Regions from separate parts of the Planococcus sp. PAMC 21323 genome, predicted to be linked through region 1. Evidence: riboswitches for the same ligand, from Rfam matches in the RefSeq annotation. Region 1 holds a riboswitch; each other region holds the start of a gene.
The links. A riboswitch is a leader RNA that binds a small molecule or an ion and turns the genes downstream of it on or off. The one in region 1 is predicted to bind S-adenosylmethionine.

Region 1 (5,125 bases):
GCGAACCGCTCGAATATGTGCAGGTGTTGTCCCACAACAACCGCCGACAACGTTCAACCAACCTTTATCCGCAAAACCGCGCAATTTTTTCGCAAGCGATTCTGGCGTTTCGTGATAATGTCCATCTTCGTCGGGTAAGCCGGCATTGGGGTAACAACTCACATAGCCGTCCGATAGCTCTGACAGCGATCGAAGGTGGTCAGTCATAAATTCTGGACCCGTCGCACAATTTAATCCCACCGATAAAGGCTTGACATGTTCAATGGAAATGTAAAAAGCTTCAATGCTTTGTCCGGCAAGCGTTGTCCCCATCGGCTCGATTGTTCCTGACACCATAATCGGCAATTCAATCCCTGTTTCTTTAAACGCTTGGTTAATTCCAATCGTTGCGGCTTTAACATTTAACATATCTTGACTCGTCTCTAATAAAATTAAATCGGCGCCGCCTTCAACTAATGCTTTCGCCTGCACATAAAAATTTTCCAGCATCTCATCAAACGTAGCTCCACCTGTAACAGATAGGGTTTTCGTCGTTGGCCCAATCGCACCCGCTACAAATCGAGGCCATTCAGGTGTTGAAAATTCTGCAGTCGCTCGTTTCGCAATTTCAACTGCACGTCTATTAATGTCAGCTGCTTGGTCACCGATTCCGTATTCATCCAATACAATTGGTGTACCCCCAAACGTATTGGTGCAAAGAATATCCGCTCCAGCTTCAAGATAAGCGATGTGCACATTTTGGATAACATCTGGTCGTACGATATTCAAGTACTCATTGCAGCCATCAAACTCTTCTCCGCCAAAATCTTCCGGAGATAAATCTTCATTTTGAATCATTGTCCCCATGGCTCCATCAATAATCAATATTCTTTTTTCGAGTTGTTGTTCAATAAGATGCTTGGACATGGCTGTGATCGCTCTCTTTCTGTTGATCTAGTTGACGAATATAATGAATCAATTCTACGGTCATATCGTAGCGAACAAAAGGTGTGATCAAGTAAATTCCATGGAATAATTTGGCTGCTGTATCAATTAATTCTTTCGCAATTTGAATGCCTTCTGCAGTTGCCAGGTCTTTGTCATCACCACATGCACGCATCCGCTCCAATGCATCATCTGACAGTTTTATACCTGGTACTTCATTGTGCAGGAATTCTGCACTGCGAATACTGGTTAACGGCATTACGCCAATAAAAATGGGTGTTTCTATATGTTTTGTCGCTTCGTAAATTTCGATTATTTTCTCTTTTGTATAAACCGGCTGCGAAATAAAATAATCTGCGCCACTGTCGATTTTCTTTTCGAGTCTTGCAACAGCTCGGTCAAGCACACGGACATTCGGGTTGAACGCTGCAGCAACAGAAAAGTTGGCTTTTTTCCGTAACGACTTCCCAGAAAATGAAATGCCTTCATTTAACTTTTTGATTAATTGAATCAGTTCCATACTTGACACATCATAAACGCTTGTCGCTCCTGGAAAATCCCCCACTTTAGTCGGGTCACCTGTCACAGCGAGTATATCGTGTATGCCAAGTGCATCAAGCCCCATTAAATGCGATTGTAATCCAATTAAATTACGGTCGCGGCATGTAATGTGCGCAAGTGCACGAATATCTTCTGTATGTTTTAAAATCGAACCCATCGCCATATTGCTAATACGCGGTGAAGCAAGTGAATTGTCAGCCATTGTTAAAGCATCGACACCCGCTGCTTTTAATGCAACTGAACCTTCGAGAAACTTCTCAACATCTAAATGACGTGGTGTATCGAGTTCCACAATAATCGTTCGTTCGGTTTTCGCTTTTTCATGAAGCGGGGTTACTGCTAAAGCTTCTGCTTCTCGAATGACAATCGGCTTTCTCTCAGTTACTATTTTATGAACAATCGGCTTTAGCTGACCTAAATGTTTTTTTACTGCTTCGATGTGTTTCGGCGTTGTTCCACAACAGCCACCAATTAATCGAACGCCTTCTTCTCGTAACAATAAAGCGGCACGTCCGAAATAATCTGCTTCTGATTCATATACAATTCGCCCGTCTTCCACATCTAGCAAGCTGGCATTTGGATAAGCTGACAAGAAAGCTTTCTCAGGCAAAGTCACTTCTTCAAATGCTTGAATCGTATGGTGAGGACCTAACCGGCAATTGACTCCGACGATATCGGCTCCGAGCGTTTCTAGTTGGTGAAGCGCATCGTTTAATGTCATACCATTTTGCAAAATCCCCGGATCATGCATCGACACTTGAGCAATTAACGGGGTGTCTGTGATGGTTTTCAAGTGTTTCACCGTAGCTGCAAGTTCTTCAAAATCGTAATAGGTTTCTAGCAATAATCCATGTGGATCGCCTTCTAATAATTGGTTTGCTTGCTGGTCAACCATGGCAATGATTTCTTGCAAACTGGCATCACTTTTTCGAATTCCTCGAATGCCGCCAATCGTGCCAAAAACAAATTGTCCACCCGGTGTCGCTGCTCGGTTTGCGATATCGATCGCGGCTTTATTGATTTCTGCAACTTGAGATTCTAATCCATAACGAGCTAGTTTTAGTGCGTTCGCCCCGTACGTGTTGGTTTGGATAATATCTGCCCCGGCGTTAATATAATCGAGATGGATTTTCTCTACAATTTCAGGGCGTTGTAAATTCAACTCCTCGTTGCAATACTCAATGCCGTACGAATATAGTAATGTTCCCATAGCACCGTCTGCTGTTAAAATCCTTGTCTTCAACTCATCTAGTAAACCCATCTATTAACCCCCCTTTATATAAACAAAAAAAGCCTTCATGAAAAAGAAGGCTTTACGATATCAAACTCGTTCCTTTTCATCTGTCAGACAATTTCTTGCCTGCTGGATTTAGCACCTTACCTTTCGGCTGGTTGCTGAAGTTTCATAGGGCCAGTCCCTCAACTTCTCTCGATAAAGATTCACTATTCAGTTTTAGTATTCTTAGTATAGTACAGGTATCTTTTGACCAGGTCAAGAGAATTTATCTAAAAAAAATGAACTTTCTGTTAAATTTAAAATATCTATTTTAATACAACTCTATGTGGAACAAATATGAAAAGTCGGTTCAGAATTTTATCTGAACCGACTTTTCATTTCATATTCCGCATTCCGTTACTTGATCGGTAATAAACAAACTTTGCAGTTCTTTTACAGGCCGGACGTTGGGCTGACCTTCGTAGTTTGTAAACTCGATTTCTCCAATATGCATTCCCACATTGTACTCGCCAATAATTGAATCCAATAAAATAAAAGCAGCCGAGACAAATTCGTCTTCATTTTCTTCGTTAAAGTCTTTAATATAAAGAATCAAGTCCAGTTCACCATTGTTTTCATCTTTTTCGCATGTACAAAAAAGGTCATTCCATCCCAATTCGATATCACCATATGAAATTGAAATTTCTTCAGCTTGTTGTTGACGAAAAGCGACAACGTCAAAAAAACTAAGTTGAGGAGCTTGCTTAACTAATTCAATCACATCATCAAATGCTTCGACCATGCCATCTGCACTAATAACAAACTCAGGCTTACTGCCCTTACGAGGCTCACCCATTTCAAAAACTAAATGCTGATTTACTTTCTGCAACTTCTTTTCCAACTGGTTAAGCAGTTTGATTCCGCCCGTACTGTCTAGTTGAAGGTACGATTCTTCGTTAGCAACAAACCACTCCCAAAAAGCTGTCACCTTATTCTTTCTCCTCGGCAACCAATTCATCTCGCTATCCCCTTTGTATCCATCTGTGATTACTTCTCTCTATCATAATCATATTTACACAAAAGTGATAGTTCTTTTTGTCCATAAAAAAGTCTTATTTTCCAATATAAAAAATCCCCATTAACCGATACTGTAGGCTAATGGGGATATATTGTTATTTTCTATATTTGATTGCTAATCCTTTAAGGAAGTTGCGAGCATAACGATCGCCACATTCTTGGTAATTTTTATGTCCGACTTTTCGAAGTAAGGCACCTAGCTCGCCTTTTGTAACGGTAACTCCTGCTAAATCCCAAACCTCTAACATGTCTTCACTATTTAGCTGTAAAGCGATTTTCACTTTCTTCAATAGTAAGTTATTCGAGCGTTCATTGGTCAATGACGGAACTTCAGGTTGTCCAGGTTTTGGCTCTTGACGACCTCTTTTAAAAATTATAAAGCCATTTAAAAACGATTCAAACAGAGAATCTTCCGCTTTGATGTAATCATCATTATCTTCATGATCAATCCAAATGCTGTCGTCTTCATCTTCATCGCTTTCAGGAGTCTTCGTCAGCACCTTCAGTACTTCTTCCTTACTCAGATCGATGCCACCTAATTTGAAAATATCGACCATGTCTTTATTTTTTATATCCAATGCATAGCGCAATCGGATCAATAAATCATTATTGTCCATCTAAATTCCTCCTGTTGCTCTCAATTATCTTTATGATCTACATTAAATCCTGTCCTAATAATAGCATAACTTCTCTCGTCCTTCAGTTTCTTAAAGGCAGCAAAAAAGACAGCCTCACATGACTGTCTCTTTTGTTTCTCTATTTTTTCTTATTTTTAAACGTTCTACGTTATTCTTCAATTCTTGAATAATCTTTAATGACTCTTCATCATCTATCGATTCTTTATAGAAAAAATTTAAATCTCGCTCAATATCTGCTAACCGTTCATTGTAATGTTTGAGCTTCTCAGCAATAATCAATTGCTTGGCTTCTTCTATACTCTTCATCTCGTTCTACCTCCGTTTTGACAATGCAAAACTAATACTTTATATCTATTCCCTTTCTACGTGTTTTCAAACTTCTTAAGACCTATATTCTACCAGCTTCTAAACTATTCCATAATTGTCAACCGAGTTTACAATTCTAAGATAGTGTGTTATAGTGGTCTTAGATGAGTTTCATTTGAGGAGGAAAAAAGATGTTCGCTATTGGAGATCATATTATTTATTCCACCCACGGCCTTTGTAAAATTAACGATATTTACGATATGACGGTTTCAGACGTCACAAAGCAGTATTACCAACTGCAGCCTTTGGAGAATACCTTAGTAACAATTAGTACACCTGTCGGTAACGATAAGGTTGTTATGCTAAAACTTCTTCAAAGAGATGAAGCACTTGAAATTATTGA
Region 2 (5,125 bases), 590 kb from region 1:
TCGCACCTAGCCCGTGAGCAATCACAAATACTGGTAAATCATTGTCTGACGCGAGTTTCAGCATTTCCATAACGGCTTGTTCATATTCTTCAAACGATTCGCGGTGAACATTATCCGCCCCCGCATTTTTGCCGTGTCCAGGTAGATCCCCTGTGTATACATGAAATCCGACCGAACGCCATTTTTCAATTTGCCAAGCATAGCGCATATGCTGTTCATATGCGCTATGGATTAACACCACTACTGCTTTTGCTGTACCTTCAGCCTGCCATTTCCACATAATCAAACTTCCTTTCCTTGCCAATCAGCTCTTGATGTCGTTTTGTTATTTGACGTTTCGTTTTGTTTTGATACGATTATAGAATATCTTATCTTGTTTAAAGGAGCTTTGCCATGATTTATCCATATAAAGACAAATTTCCACAAATCGACACATCTGCTTTTATTGCAGACTATACGACAATTTCTGGCGATGTAACCATCGGTGCTGACTCATCCGTTTGGTTTAATACCGTTATCCGTGGTGATGTTTCCCCAACCATTATCGGCAATAAAGTAAATATCCAAGACTTGTGCATGCTTCATCAAAGCCCAGGCAAAACATTACTTCTAGAAGATGAAGTGACAATCGGGCATCAAGTAACGCTTCACAGCTGCATCATTCGGAAAGGTGCGTTAGTCGGCATGGGTTCTATTATTCTCGACGGAGCTGAAATTGGAGAAGGCGCATTTGTTGGTGCAGGTAGTCTCGTGCCGCCAGGAAAAGTGATTCCTCCTGGCATGCTAGCGCTTGGACGCCCTGCAAAAGTCGTCCGTGAACTTCGCGAAGAAGATAAGGAAGACATGGAACGCATTGTCCGTGAGTATGCAGAAAAAGCTACCTATTATAAATCGCTCCAAAAAGAGGAATAACTAAAAAAAGGACGACTAGGCAGGGATGCCCAGTCGTCCTTTTCGTTTTATTAGCTTAAACGCCAGCTTGTTCTTTTAAGATAGCTGCTTTGTCAGTACGTTCCCACGGCAAATCAACATCCGTACGGCCAAAATGTCCATACGCTGCAGTTTGTTTGTATATTGGACGACGTAGATCCAACATTTTAATGATGCCAGCAGGACGCAAGTCAAAGTTTGCGCGTACCAAATCATCTAATTTGTCTTCATCAACGATGCCAGTTCCAAACGTATCAAACGCGATAGATACAGGATGTGCTACACCAATTGCATAAGCTAATTGCACTTCACATTTATCTGCAAGGCCAGCTGCTACAATGTTTTTCGCTACATAACGTGCCGCGTAAGCAGCTGAACGGTCAACTTTTGTCGCGTCTTTTCCTGAGAATGCGCCGCCACCGTGACGTGCGTAACCACCGTAAGTATCAACAATGATCTTGCGTCCAGTTAAACCTGCATCTCCTTGAGGTCCGCCGATAACAAAACGACCAGTTGGGTTGATAAAGTATTTCGTATCTTCGTCAATCCATTTTGCTGGTACAACTTCGTTAATTACGTATTCTTTAATATTGCGTTGAATTTGCTCTAATGTTACTTCTGGGTGATGTTGAGTTGAGATAACAATTGTATCCACGCGAAGCGGTTTATTGTTTTCATCATATTCAACTGTTACTTGTGTTTTGCCATCTGGACGCAAGTATGGAAGAATTTCCTCTTTGCGTACTTCAGCTAACCGACGAGCCAATTTATGTGCCAATGAAATCGGTAATGGCATTAATTCTTCGGTTTCGTTGTTCGCGTATCCGAACATCAACCCTTGGTCGCCTGCTCCGATGTCATCTAATTCTTTATCTGTCATTTGACCATCACGTGATTCAAGCGCTACGTTAACTCCTGCAGCGATATCAGGTGATTGCTCATCAATTGCTGTAAGAACAGCACTTGTTTCTGAGTCAAAACCATATTTAGCGCGTGTGTATCCAATTTCTTTAACTGTTTGTCTAACAACTTTTGGAATATCTACATAAGTAGTTGTCGTAATTTCTCCTGCTACTAAAACAAGTCCTGTTGTAACAGTCGTTTCACACGCTACACGTGCGTTTGGATCCTCGGCTAAAATAGCATCTAAAATTGCATCTGAGATTTGGTCACAGATTTTATCTGGATGCCCTTCTGTTACTGATTCTGATGTAAATAATCTACGGTTTTTCAAAAAATGTTCCTCCTTATATCCTGCGAGATTGCTCTCGAAATTGATACGGTACTCGTTTCCCATGTCAAGTCCGTTCCAGAAAATCTGGATTGAACTTCAAGCCGTTTGTGGCCTTTGCACACGAGGATTAAGGGCATTTCATAAAAAAATCCCTCCACTCATTCATTATGAGGAAAGGGAAAATCATCATACGCACCTTTCACTCTTATCATCCAAGGCTTGTTCACCTTGTTCAGGTTTGGCACCAACGCTACAAATGCAGCAGGTTGCCGGGTTTCTTAGGGCCTGTCCCCTCCACCAGCTCGGAATAAGAGTATCCGTTCAATTTTTCATCATACGGAAATAGCACTGCGATGTCAACATTTTATTCAAATAAAAATTGACAGACTTTGCGATTCATACTTATAACACTACAACATATTAAAATGCACAAATATTCTTTCTATATATAGTGTTAATCTCTTCCACTTTTTTTAATTTCTATAATGGATTAGTGTAGACTAATAAACCTAATGTGTTATACTAATGAACGAATATACATCCTCCCCATTACTATGGGAATAAAAGAAAAGGAAGGTACATATATATGACTTCAGTGAACTTTGCAAACGACTTGAAGGAACTTTTAACTGGCCAAAATGTGCATGTTCAATTATCAGTGCCACAATTAGTGGAAGCAGCAACATCCCGCAAGGAAGCGGTATTAACTCGGGAAGGCGCTGTAAAAGCGGAAACAGGCAAGTATACTGGCCGCTCACCGAAAGACAAATACATGGTGGAAGAAGAAAGCTCTAAAAACAAAGTCGACTGGGGCAATGTGAACCGTCCAATTTCTAGCGAAGTATTTGAAAAACTATACGCTAAAGTAATCAACCACTTGAAAGATAAAGATGCGCTTTACGTTTTCAAAGGATTTGCCGGAGCTGACCACGAATCACGTGTGCCTATCCAAACAATCAATGAATACGCATGGCATAATCTATTTGCTCACCAATTGTTTATTCGTCCGTCGGCTGAAGAGTTAGAAACTCACGATGCTGAATTCACTGTTGTCTATGCTCCAACTTTCCAGGCAGACCCTGAAGTTGACGGTACAGCATCAGAAACATTCATAATCGTATCGATGGAACAAGGCATTATTTTGATCGGCGGAACTGAGTACGCTGGCGAAATGAAAAAATCGATCTTCTCTATTATGAACTACTTACTTCCTGAAAAAGGTATTCTTCCTATGCACTGTTCAGCAAACGTTGGTCCAGAAGGCGATGTTACTTTATTCTTCGGTCTATCGGGAACAGGTAAAACGACTTTATCAGCTGATGGCGATCGCAAGCTAATCGGTGATGACGAGCATGGCTGGTCAGATAACGGCGTCTTTAACATTGAAGGTGGCTGCTATGCTAAAACCATTAATTTGTCTCGTGAAAATGAACCACAAATTTACGACGCAATCCGTTTTGGTTCAGTACTTGAAAACGTTGTAGTAGATCCTGAAACACGGATTCCAGATTATAACGACGGTTCATTAACTGAAAACACACGCGCAGCATACCCAATGCAAGCAATTGATAATATTGTAGACCCTTCAGTTGCAGGACATCCAAAAACGATTGTCTTCTTAACTGCTGATGCATTTGGCGTATTGCCTCCAATCAGTAAGTTGACAAAAGAACAAGCGATGTACCATTTCCTAAGTGGTTATACTTCAAAACTAGCAGGAACAGAACGCGGAATTACTTCACCTGAAGCTACGTTCTCAACTTGCTTTGGTTCACCTTTCTTGCCGTTACATGCAACTGTATATGCTGAAATGCTTGGCAAGAAAATCGACGAGCATGGCGCACAAGTCTTCCTTGTGAACACAGGCTGGACTGGCGGCGTTTACGGAGTCGGTAGCCGTATGAAACTTTCTTACACGCGTACAATGGTTCGCGCTGCAATCAAAGGCGAATTGAACAATGTACCAACTGAAAAAGAAGCAATCTTCGGTTTTGAAATTCCTACAGAAGTACCTGGAGTTCCGACTGAAGTATTAAACCCGCGCCATGCATGGTCAGACAAAGCAGCATACGACCAAAAAGCAAATGAATTGGCACAAGAATTCCAAGAAAACTTCAAAAAGTTCGGCACTGTCGCACCTGAAATTAGCGTACAAGGCGGCCCAACTCAAAAATAAAATTTCAAGAAAGCCCGTTCGGAAAAAATCCGAACGGGTTTTCTCTGTTTTTCTAAGCTTCCTGCTCTCTCATCCACTCGCAAACCGCTATTACTGTTTGTCGATTAGCCGCAGGTGGAAAAAAGTGGGTGTAATCAGTGAAATACCAAGTTTCATGTGGCTGACCATTCAACTTTAACGTCTTTTCTAACAAATAGGCTTGCTCTGGTGAGACATTGTCATCTTGTAATCCGTGGATGATCAAAATAAGCGCAGCATTTTCTTCAATTCGTAGTAATGGATTGCGGTCTTCAAAATTAATGATAGCCGTATTTGGAGTTCCTCCGTATAGCCGCTTCATCATACGACGCATGTCGGGGCGTTCTTTATACGTTAATACTGTGTCCGTGACACCTGCCCATGTCACAACTGATGCAATATCTTTACGCAAAATAGCTGTCCATAACGCCATAATGCCGCCTCTAGAAAATGCTAGCAAATGGACATAATCATTACTGAATTTTTTTAGCACATCAACTGCGTGAACTGCATCCCACCGATCTTCGCCTGCAAATTCGTCGCGACCCTCACCGCCTCGATTGCCTCGATAATACGGAGCAAATACAACAAAACCTTTAGCCGCAAACTGAGCAATTCGCGCAGGACGAACCATTCCAATCGACTGAATGCCACCTCTTAAATATAAGATACCACTATAACTTCCATTTATTTTTGGTTCTGCTAGCATGCCTTTCACTCTCAAACCTTCTGACCAATAGACGATTTCTGTCAATTGAACGTGAGGA
Region 3 (5,125 bases), 940 kb from region 1:
TTTCCAGGAACCGCAGACAAGTCAGATCCTTCAACTGCACGTGGCAATTGTCCAGCTTCGATTGGTTGGAACACGAGATTTTTTTTGTTTGTAATAACATCTCTTTCTGAAATTTTTAAATCATCTACTTCTGGGTCTACTTCGACTAGACCTTGATCTTCGAGAATCTGTAAAGCACGCGCTGCGTTAACTGGATCGTTGGGAATGGCGATAGTTGCGCCGTCTTCGATATCTTCTAACGTATCAAATTGATTTGAATAAATGCCCATTGGTGCTGTTGGCACAACAATTAAGCCCGACAAATCCATATTGTTTTCTTTTGAAAAATTCTCTAAGTAAATGCTGTGCTGGAACAGGTTAGCATCAATATCGCCGCCATCAAGTGCGATGTTTGGCTGAATGTAATCGCTGAATTCTACTAGTTCAACTGTATAACCTTTTTCTTCAAGACCAGGAACGATGGCTTGTTTTAACATATCGCTATAAGGCCCTGCTGTAGCTCCTAGTTTAATATCTTTTGAAGGTTCTTCTGTTGTTTCGTTTTCTTCACTACCGCATGCTGCTAAAGCCAATGCACTTGCTGCTACAATTAATCCAAATTTTTTCATGTCATTCTCCCCTTATCGTTTATCTATCGCTTTCGCTGTATAGTCTCCTGCTTGTTGAATTACTTGAACCAGTACGATCAAAATAACGACCGTGACAATCATGATGGTGTTATCGTATCGATAATAACCAAAGCGAATGGCTAAATCGCCTATACCTCCGCCACCTACAACACCAGCCATAGCTGAATAGGCGACTAAGCTAATGATGGTTAACGTAATCCCTTGTACGATACTTGATTTTGCTTCAGGAAGTAACACGTCTTTAATGATCATCCATGGTGTAGCACCTACTGCAATCGCTGCCTCAATTACACCTTTGTCAATTTCACGAAGTGAGTTTTCTACAATTCGAGCAAAAAAAGGAATAGCTGCAACAGATAAAGAAACGCTTGCGGCAACTGGACCAATTGTTGTTCCTGTGATTAATTTCGTTAGCGGAATAAGTGCCACTAACAAAATGATAAAAGGAATGGAGCGTACAATGTTTACAATAAAGCCCACCACTGAATTTACTGGACGATTTTCTAGGAACAAACCTCGATCTGTTATAAACAATAAAATGCCAAGTGGCAATCCAATAATCAGTGACACCGATAGCGAGATGCCGATCATCATCAATGTTTGGAAAAATGCTGTTTGTATTTCTGGCCATAATTCAATAATTCGTCCCCATTCAATTCCCACTCGATATCACCTCCACGATTGCCGCTCTATTTTCTAAATACCGCAATGCCTCCATAACTTCCATTTCAGCGCCTTTCAACTCCATAATAAAGACGCCAAGTGGTCGTTCTTGAATATACTCGATAGCTCCGTGTAAAAAGTTGCCTTTTACCGAAAAGTTCTGCAACATATCGGAAATAACGCCTTCGCCTGCTACACCACCTTTAAATAGCACTTTCACTAAAGTTCCTTTAAATTCTTTCAAAATATGTATTGGAACATTAAAGGATACGACACTAGAAATAAATTCTTTCGTTAGCTCCTTTTGAGGATCTGCAAAAATATCGTATACTTGTCCTTCTTCAATGACTCGTCCGCCTTGCATAATAGCCATTCGATCACAAATTTCTTTTACAACATTCATCTCGTGAGTGATTAACACAATGGTGATGTTCAATTTCCGATTAATTTCTTTCAAAAGACGCAAAATGGATAAAGTCGTATTAGGATCGAGTGCTGATGTTGCTTCGTCACATAACAAGACTGCTGGATTATTTGCTAATGCCCGTGCGATGCCAACTCGCTGTTTTTGACCTCCACTCAACTGTGCCGGGTAAACGTCTCGTTTATCAGACAAGCCAACCATTTCTAGCAGTTCTTCTACACGTGTTTTAATCTCTTTAGAAGGTGTACCAGCCGCCCGAAGTGCAAAAGCGATATTGTCATAAACCGTCTTTTGACTAATCAAATAAAAATGTTGGAAGATCATACCGATTTTCAATCGTGCTTTTCTTAATTGATTGCTGCTCAACTTAGTTAAGTCTTTGCCATCGACTACGACACTGCCAGAGCTTGGTCGCTCAAGCAAGTTGATACAGCGAATCAGTGAACTTTTCCCAGCTCCTGAATATCCAACAATCCCAAAAATCTCACCTTTTCTGACTCTAAGTGAAACCTGATCTACTCCAGTAACGGTGCCGTGTTTCGTTATGTACGTTTTCGTTAAGTTCTCAATATGTATCATAGCTTCCCCCTAGCAACAAAAAGATGCCTCTTTCATCAAGAAAGAGGCATCGAAAAGTTTATTTTCTCGACTTATCTTCCGGAACGCTTTCACATTCCGCAGGACTTGGCACCTTCCCAATTGGGGGTTGCCGGACGTCATAGGGCCTACCCCTCGGTCTCTCTTGATAAGTTAGTTTATTAGATTGGATTTTATATTACAGACATGTTTTCAAAGTGTCAATTAAATTTTGAATGTTTCGTATAATTTTTCTCGACGATCGTCAAAGACCGGGATTCGTTTGCGGACTTCTTCAACTTCTTGTAAATCAATTTCCGCATACCCTATGCCTTCTTCTTTTTTCATGTCTAATCGAATTTCTCCCCAAGGAGCTATAACCATCGTGCTGCCACCAAATTCGTTTTTGGGGTCACTGCCAATACGGTTAACTGCAACGATAAAGCATTGGTTTTCAATTGCACGTGCTTGCAACAGAATACGCCAATGATCGATTCGAGCTTCTGGCCATTCTGCAGATACGAATATAAGCTTCGCATCGTTTAACGCCTGTGCACGAATCCACTCAGGAAAACGAATATCATAGCAAATAACCCCACCATAAACGACATTATCCAATTTAAATGTACCGAGAGTATCTCCTTCTTCTAAATGAATGTGTTCATCCATTAATCCAAAACGATGCGCTTTGTCATATTCAGAAACAAGCTCACCTTTTTTATCGACGACATACATCGTATTATAAAAACCATTATTTTTCTCTGTTGAAACAGAACCTCCAACAATGTTTACTGACTTTTCTTTTGCGAAGCTTTTTAACATCTCCACTGTTCGGTTTGTACTGTCCGCTAACGTATCAAGCTCTGTTAACGCATAACCTGTATTCCACATTTCGGGTAGAACAATGGTATCTGCCCCATTTTCAGCAGCTTCCGCTAAATAGTTCAATACTTGCTGGTAGTTCTTTTCTGGTTCCCCAAATACAATATCCATCTGAACACATGCAACCTTCATATTCTCTCCTCCAGTAGACAAGATAACCTAAATTCTATAAGATTCGGAGTAGAAGTGCAATTATTTCGAAAATGAGGAGAATTATATGGACTTTTCTAACCGTTTACAAAATTTACCCACTCAATTTTTTGCATCCCTCGTTGCAAAAACTAGCAAAGCCGTCGCGGAAGGACGCGATGTCATTAACCTTGGACAAGGCAACCCTGATCAGCCGACACCCGGCCATATCGTTAAAGCATTGCAAACTGCAGTGACAGATCCCAAAACACATAAGTACTCACCCTTTCGTGGAATTTCAACTTTGCGACAAGCTGCAGCAGATTTCTATAACCGCGAATATGGCGTCGAGATAGACCCTGATTTAGAAGTCGCAATTATGTGTGGAACCAAAATTGGTTTAGTGGAATTGCCATTAGCATTGCTAAATCCTGAGGACCTCTTATTGTTACCAAACCCGGGCTATCCTGATTATTTATCTGGCGCCCCTTTAGCAAATATTGATTTTGAACTGATGAAATTAAATCCGCAAAAAGGCTATTTGCCAAATTATGAAGAGTTATCTGAAGATATTTGCTCCCGTGCAAAATTAATGTATTTAAATTACCCAAACAACCCTACTGGTGCAGTAGCCACCAAAGAATTTTTTGATGAAACTATTGCTTTTGCAAAAGAAAATAATATTGCTATTGTTCATGACTTTGCTTATGGTGCTGTTGGTTTTGAAGGCAAAAAACCTGTTAGTTTCTTACAATCTGAAGGCGCAAAAGAAGTGGGCATTGAAATGTATACTTTATCGAAAACTTACAATATGGCTGGCTGGCGTATTGGGTTTGCTGTTGGGCATTCGAAAATGATTGAAGCGCTAAACTTAATTCAAGATCATTTATTTGCTGGGTTATTCCCCGCTGTGCAACTTGCTGCAGCAGAAGCTTTAAACGCCGATCAGCAATGCGTGGATGATTTAGTAACTCTCTATGAAAAACGTAGAAATGTACTTGTCACAGAGTGCGCCCGTATTGGGTGGGAAATAACAGCTCCACAAGGCTCGTTCTTTGCTTGGTTACCTATTCCAACAGGTTTTACGAGTGTTGGATTTGCTGATTACCTTCTTGAAAAAGCTGATATCGCAGTCGCTGCCGGCAGTGGTTTTGGAGATGGTGGTGAAGGCTTTATCCGTGTTGGATTGCTTGTTGATGAAAGCCGTATTGTTGAAGCATTAAAACGAATTGAGAAACTCGAGTTATTTTAAACAGCAAAAGACAGCTTCCCGTTTTTAGAGGAAGCTGTCTTTTGTTATCTATGAGATAAATAGAATGGGTTTATTCGACAATACCGATATGTTCAAACGGGGAAATTCGAACTTTCACTTCCCCTACAATACTCTTTTCAGAAATAAATCCTAAAACTCGAGAATCGGTACTGTTCAAGCGATTATCTCCCAACACATAATAAGATTCCGCGGGTACAGTAAATTCTTTTAAATCCTCTGTTAGTCGTAGCATTCCCATTCGCTTTGCTGCTTTTAAGTTTTTTTCTAAATAAGGCTCGACTACATTTTCTCCATTTATATACAACTGATCATCGTTCATGGAGATAACATCTCCTGGAATACCAATTACTCGCTTAATAAAATTAACGCCATTTGGTGCAGTAAAAACAATCATATCAAAATTTTCTATTGAATAAATTTTTGCTAAGACGACTTTGTCATTTTCTTCAAATGTAGGCATCATCGATTCTCCATGAACGGCTACTGGTTCAAACAGAAAATGCCGTGATAGTAGGACAATAAGCACCGTAGTTATGATGACCCGCATCC
Region 4 (5,125 bases), 1.4 Mb from region 1:
TGAGAAGGTAAATGAAAATCATTCTCAACCTCAATTATAAAGAGCTAATTGAGAATGTCAATCATTATCAGCTAAGGATGTGATTTTTTTTAGAGTTGTGTCTAAAAAAGTAAAATATGAAATTTGAATGATTCAAAAACAAAAAACATCTTTTACCGAGTTGGTAGAAGATGTCTTCAATTTAGTAAGGGAGTTATTTAATTAGCGATACTTAAACCTTTACGGCGTGCGACTTGCACAAGCGCTTGAGTTAAATCTTGTATCAAGTCGTCGGAATGTTCAAGGCCGACTGAATAGCGTAATAAGCCGTCAGTGATTCCGCGTTTTTCACGTTCTTCTCGAGGCATAGAACCGTGGGACATGGTTGACGGGTACGATAATATTGATTCAACTGCACCTAAACTGACCGCAAATATTGGGATTCTTAAGTGTTCAACAAAAATACGAGCCGATTTTTTATCAGCTAAGCGGAAGGAGAAGACGGCTCCTGCGCTTTTCGCCTGACGTTCGTGAATCGGATTACCCGGATGGAATGAAAATCCAGGATAATAAACTTCTTCGATTAATGGATGGCTGTGTAAAAATTCAGCAATTAGTCGAGCTGATTCGGTCGATTGAGTTAAGCGCGCCCCTAAAGTTTTAATGCCTTGAATTAGCAAATAAGAATCTTGAACACCTAAAACAGAACCAAAGGTGTTTTGGATAAAACCTAACCGATTGCCGAGATCTTCGTCATTTGTAACGGCCAGTCCGGCAATAATGTCACTATGACCAGATAAAAATTTAGTTGCGCTATGCAAAACAATATCGGCACCGAGTTCTAAAGGGTTTTGATAAAGGGGTGTCATAAATGTATTGTCGACAAATGTTAAGCAACCATTGGCTTTTGCTAATTTTGCAGCAATTTCGATATCTGTAATGTTCATTACAGGGTTTGAAGGTGTTTCTAAATAAATAACTTTTGTATTAGGTTTTATAGCATTGGCCATAGCATTTAAATCGGTCATATTAACAAATGTATACTCAATCTTGAATTTATCTAAAACTTCAGTGATAAAACGATAAGTTCCACCATATACGTCTTCGGAAACTAGGACATGATCACCGGAAGATAGGAGCATAAACGCAGAAGAGATAGCAGCCATCCCTGAGGAAAAGGCAAAACCACGCGTGCCGCCTTCGAGTTCTGCGATCGTTTCTTCAAGTGCGAGACGTGTAGGGTTACCTGAGCGGCTATAATCAAAAGGTCCAAATGAGTCTAAGCTTTTCTGATGAAATGTAGAAGACAAATAGATCGGTACGTTAACGGCCCCAGTGATTGGATCAACTCCGGTAGAGTGAATAAACTTGGTTTCAATACGATCGGTCATATTCAACAACCTCCTCTTTCAATTTTGAAAATGCTTGTGTTAGGTCAGCGATTAAATCATCTACTAGTTCAACGCCAACAGAGAAGCGCAATAAACGATTGCATACGCCACGTTTTGTACGTTCTTCAAAAGGAATATCTGCATGAGTTTGAGTGGCAGGGTAAGTGATAAAGCTTTCGACGCCGCCAAGACTTTCAGCAAACGTGATGAGCTTGATCCTTTCTAAGAATGGTCCAATCCAAAATTCTTCCTGCAACCGGAAAGATAGCATACCGCCCTTACCTGGATATAATACGTCTGAAACTTGCGGCTGACGAGATAAGAATTCTGCAATTGCTTTGGCATTCGCTTCGTGCTGTCTCATGCGTAAGGGTAATGTCTTTAATCCTCGAACCAATAGCCAAGAGTCGAAAGGGGAGAGAACAGCACCAACAGAGTTATGAAATGTAGCGAGTTTGTCGCAAATTTTGTCTCCTTTAGCGACAACAAGTCCAGCCAATACGTCATTATGACCCCCGATATATTTTGTAGCGCTGTGAATTACAATGTCTGCTCCAAGTTGAATTGGTTGTTGGAAAAAAGGGGTTAAAAACGTATTATCTACTATTAATAGAAGTTTATGCTTTTTAGCTAACGCAGCAAAAGCGATAAGGTCGATTTCCTGCATAAGCGGATTTGTAGGCGTTTCGATAAAAAGAGCTCGTGTATTTGCCGTTATTTTATTCTCTGTATCTTGTACGTTTTTAAATTCAGCGTAGATTGGATGGATATTATAAGTCGCTGAAAAATGATCCAATAAACGATATGTACCACCGTAAATATCTTCCGGTACTAATAATTCATCACCTGGACGGAACAAAGATAAAACCAATTGAATAGCCGCCATTCCAGAACTACAAGCATAGGCAGCATCAGCCCCTTCAAGTTTAGCAAACCCTTCTTCTAAAACAGAACGTGTCGGATTTTTAGTCCGAGTGTAATCAAAACCAGTTGATTGACCCAGTCCTTGATGCGCATAAGCGGTGGATAAGTATATAGGTGGGTTTACTGCTCCAGTTGTGTCATCACTGCGATTACCCAATTGAACCAATAAAGTTTCTAAACTCTGCTTTGTCATTTTGCTCATCCTCTCCGCAATAAAATAGGGGCTTTCTTCATAAAAGAAGAAAGCCCCTATCAGGAAACACATTCTTCTCATCTGCTAGGCAAAGCCTATTGGATTTAGCACCGTAGTCTTCGTCAGACTGGTTGCTGAGACTTCATAGGGCCAAATCCCTCCGTCTCTCTAGATAAGAAATATCTTATTAAATTGGTGGTGTTACTGTTTCGATGTTCCTTATCATAAATCATTTGATAGAGGAAAGCAAGAAAGAATTTTAATTAGTTTGAATAAAAAGAAAAAAGAGGCAAGCAGATTAGAAGCGATAATGCAGCTACCATTTTTCAAAGTCTGAGCAAAAAAAAGGATGTATTCATTAAACATCGCTACAATGGAGAGGAATAGGAGTGAAGGTTATTATGCAAATTAAGAAATTCGAAAATATTCCATTGTCTGTCCTCGATTTAGCACCAATCAATGAAGGTGCTGAAACGGCACAAGCATTCAAAAATAGTGTGGATTTGGCTCAACACGTGGAGTCACTAGGTTTTAATCGTTTTTGGTTAGCTGAACATCACAACATGCCGGGAATTGGTAGTTCGGCTACTTCTGTACTGATCGGTCACATTGCAGGAGCAACCAACTCGATTCGTGTAGGTTCAGGTGGCGTTATGCTTCCAAATCACGCACCATTGGTGATTGCTGAACAGTTTGGTACGCTGGAAACCATTTATCCAGGACGCATCGACTTAGGCTTAGGGCGTGCGCCAGGAAGTGACCAAGCGACCGCTCATGCATTGCGCCGTAGTTTGCAAAGCAATGGCGAAGATTTTCCGCAACAAGTAGCAGAATTAGAAAATTACTTTTCAGAAAATCCAGTGGGCCGCGTGCGCGCTTTCCCGGGAACAAATATGAACGTGCCACTGTGGCTTCTTGGATCGAGCGGGTTTAGTGCACAGCTTGCTGCATTAAAAGGGTTGCCGTTTTCATTTGCAAGTCATTTTGCACCAGATTATATGATGCAAGCCTTACAGCTTTATCATCAAAACTTTAAACCGTCAAAAGCGTTGGCCGAACCATATGCAATGCTAGGTGTGAATGTAATTGTTGCCGAAACACAAGAACGCGCGGAATGGTTAGCGACTTCTTCGCAACAACAAATGTTCTCATTAATGAGAGGGGAACCAACAACATTCCAACCACCAATTGATAAATTAGAAGATGTTTGGTCAGACCGTGAAATTGCCATTTTCCGAGATAAATTAAATTCTGAATCGATGATTGTCGGAACACCTGACCTTGTTAAGCAAAAGTTGAAAAACTTTATCTTAAAAACACGTGCCCATGAAGTGATTGTCCATTCACCGATCTTCTATCATGAAGAGCGGCTCCAATCATACAATTATTTGGCGGAAATGATGAAATAAATGAAACTCCTGTTCTCAGAGCAGGAGTTTTTTTTGCATAAAAAATCGCTTTTCCCTATTTTGGAAAAGCGACTTAGCTTTATTAGTGAAGTTCTTTAGCTATCTTTTCATCACGTTGTTGTGCTCTAAATATTTTTTCTTTTTCATCAAATGAAAATACAGGTGCTCCTTCGCCAATCATATTCAGAATCGCATTAAAATCTTCATCTAGACGAAGTTCAACTTCACGTGGATCAAGTACTTTGTGTTCCATTATGACCAACCTCCTCATTTAATAATCACCAATCATGGGACAACTAAAACAAGAATTACCCTTCATCTCTATTATACAGAATATTTTGTTTAATAGCGAAGGAATGGCTTTACTAACGTTGATTAATATCAATAAAAGAGATGCTTTAAAAGTCATTGTTCATAGACTTTTAAAGCATCGGTTTTATTGTTGGTTTGTTTCTGCATTTAACACCATGGATTCAAAAAATAAGCTAGGTGATGTTTCATACCATTCTAAAGAAGTTAAGTCAGCTGTTCGCTTATCAATGTATGAGTAAGCGAGCTGAGTGCGAGGATCATCAGTCAATTCGAGTTTAACTAAAGGACCTTCAGGTGTAAGCCAGTTGGACTGAGATAGACGATTTTTTAGTGAAAAGTCAATCCAATCATCTTCTATTTCTTCATTATCAAATAAAGGCGCTGATGAAGCCATTAACCAAGTTTGGCTTATGTGTTTAGGAGGGAGCCAAAGGTTTTTCGATAAGACACCTTCTTCAAGCGTAAGATCGGTAATTTCATGACGCAATTCCTGAACCCAATTGCCATTACCAAGTTGAAGATTTCGTGATACATACACATTCCCAATGAGCATTTCGCCGTTTGGAGTGGTGAAGGTGCCATAAGGATTAGTAGTCGGGTCAGAACCATAAACTGCTTCATCGAGTCGGACTATTGGTTCGGGGTTCCACGATTTAAAATCTGAATCTGCAAGACCGTTAATATTCATTGAAAATGTGTAAGGAATCCAACTAGTATTATCGATTTCTTCAAAAATAATCGAAGTCCCGTTAGAAAGTGAACGGTCAACAAGTGTATAAGTTCCAACATTCAAGCCGAGAAATGTCATTTCATAAAGTTGTCTAGTGTCGGACCCGTTCTTACTTACATCAGGTTCATTTAGCGTAATGAACGTTGGTTTATCAAGTGTTAAAATTACATTGTCTTTTGAGTAAAGT

Region 2: it holds a riboswitch for S-adenosylmethionine, as region 1 does, so the genes downstream of both, metK (methionine adenosyltransferase) here and PLANO_RS02415 (bifunctional homocysteine S-methyltransferase/methylenetetrahydrofolate reductase) in region 1, are expected to answer to the same signal.
Region 3: it holds a riboswitch for S-adenosylmethionine, as region 1 does, so the genes downstream of both, PLANO_RS13375 (methionine ABC transporter ATP-binding protein) here and PLANO_RS02415 (bifunctional homocysteine S-methyltransferase/methylenetetrahydrofolate reductase) in region 1, are expected to answer to the same signal.
Region 4: it holds a riboswitch for S-adenosylmethionine, as region 1 does, so the genes downstream of both, PLANO_RS11175 (methionine biosynthesis PLP-dependent protein) here and PLANO_RS02415 (bifunctional homocysteine S-methyltransferase/methylenetetrahydrofolate reductase) in region 1, are expected to answer to the same signal.

What each region holds. Positions count from the first base shown of each region.
Region 1 is NZ_CP009129.1:448,482-453,606, reverse strand. It holds gene metH (methionine synthase) at 1-906, opposite strand, end outside; gene PLANO_RS02415 (bifunctional homocysteine S-methyltransferase/methylenetetrahydrofolate reductase) at 887-2,746, opposite strand; SAM riboswitch class I at 2,820-2,924, opposite strand; gene PLANO_RS02410 (hypothetical protein) at 3,102-3,689, opposite strand; gene PLANO_RS02405 (YehS family protein) at 3,874-4,395, opposite strand; gene PLANO_RS02400 (hypothetical protein) at 4,510-4,722, opposite strand; gene PLANO_RS02395 (CarD family transcriptional regulator) at 4,914-5,125, shown strand, end outside.
Region 2 is NZ_CP009129.1:1,034,529-1,039,653, reverse strand. It holds gene PLANO_RS05285 (alpha/beta hydrolase) at 1-280, opposite strand, end outside; gene PLANO_RS05280 (gamma carbonic anhydrase) at 394-912, shown strand; gene metK (methionine adenosyltransferase) at 968-2,164, opposite strand; SAM riboswitch class I at 2,367-2,478, opposite strand; gene pckA (phosphoenolpyruvate carboxykinase (ATP)) at 2,751-4,340, shown strand; gene PLANO_RS05265 (alpha/beta hydrolase family protein) at 4,393-5,125, opposite strand, start outside.
Region 3 is NZ_CP009129.1:2,706,402-2,711,526, forward strand. It holds gene PLANO_RS13365 (MetQ/NlpA family ABC transporter substrate-binding protein) at 1-608, opposite strand, end outside; gene PLANO_RS13370 (methionine ABC transporter permease) at 621-1,292, opposite strand; gene PLANO_RS13375 (methionine ABC transporter ATP-binding protein) at 1,282-2,295, opposite strand; SAM riboswitch class I at 2,364-2,468, opposite strand; gene PLANO_RS13380 (carbon-nitrogen family hydrolase) at 2,518-3,306, opposite strand; gene PLANO_RS13385 (pyridoxal phosphate-dependent aminotransferase) at 3,392-4,555, shown strand; gene lepB (signal peptidase I) at 4,626-5,125, opposite strand, start outside.
Region 4 is NZ_CP009129.1:2,214,487-2,219,611, reverse strand. It holds gene metC (cystathionine beta-lyase) at 198-1,370, opposite strand; gene PLANO_RS11175 (methionine biosynthesis PLP-dependent protein) at 1,354-2,487, opposite strand; SAM riboswitch class I at 2,562-2,666, opposite strand; gene PLANO_RS11170 (LLM class flavin-dependent oxidoreductase) at 2,889-3,896, shown strand; gene PLANO_RS16110 (hypothetical protein) at 3,979-4,149, opposite strand; gene PLANO_RS11165 (hypothetical protein) at 4,333-5,125, opposite strand, start outside.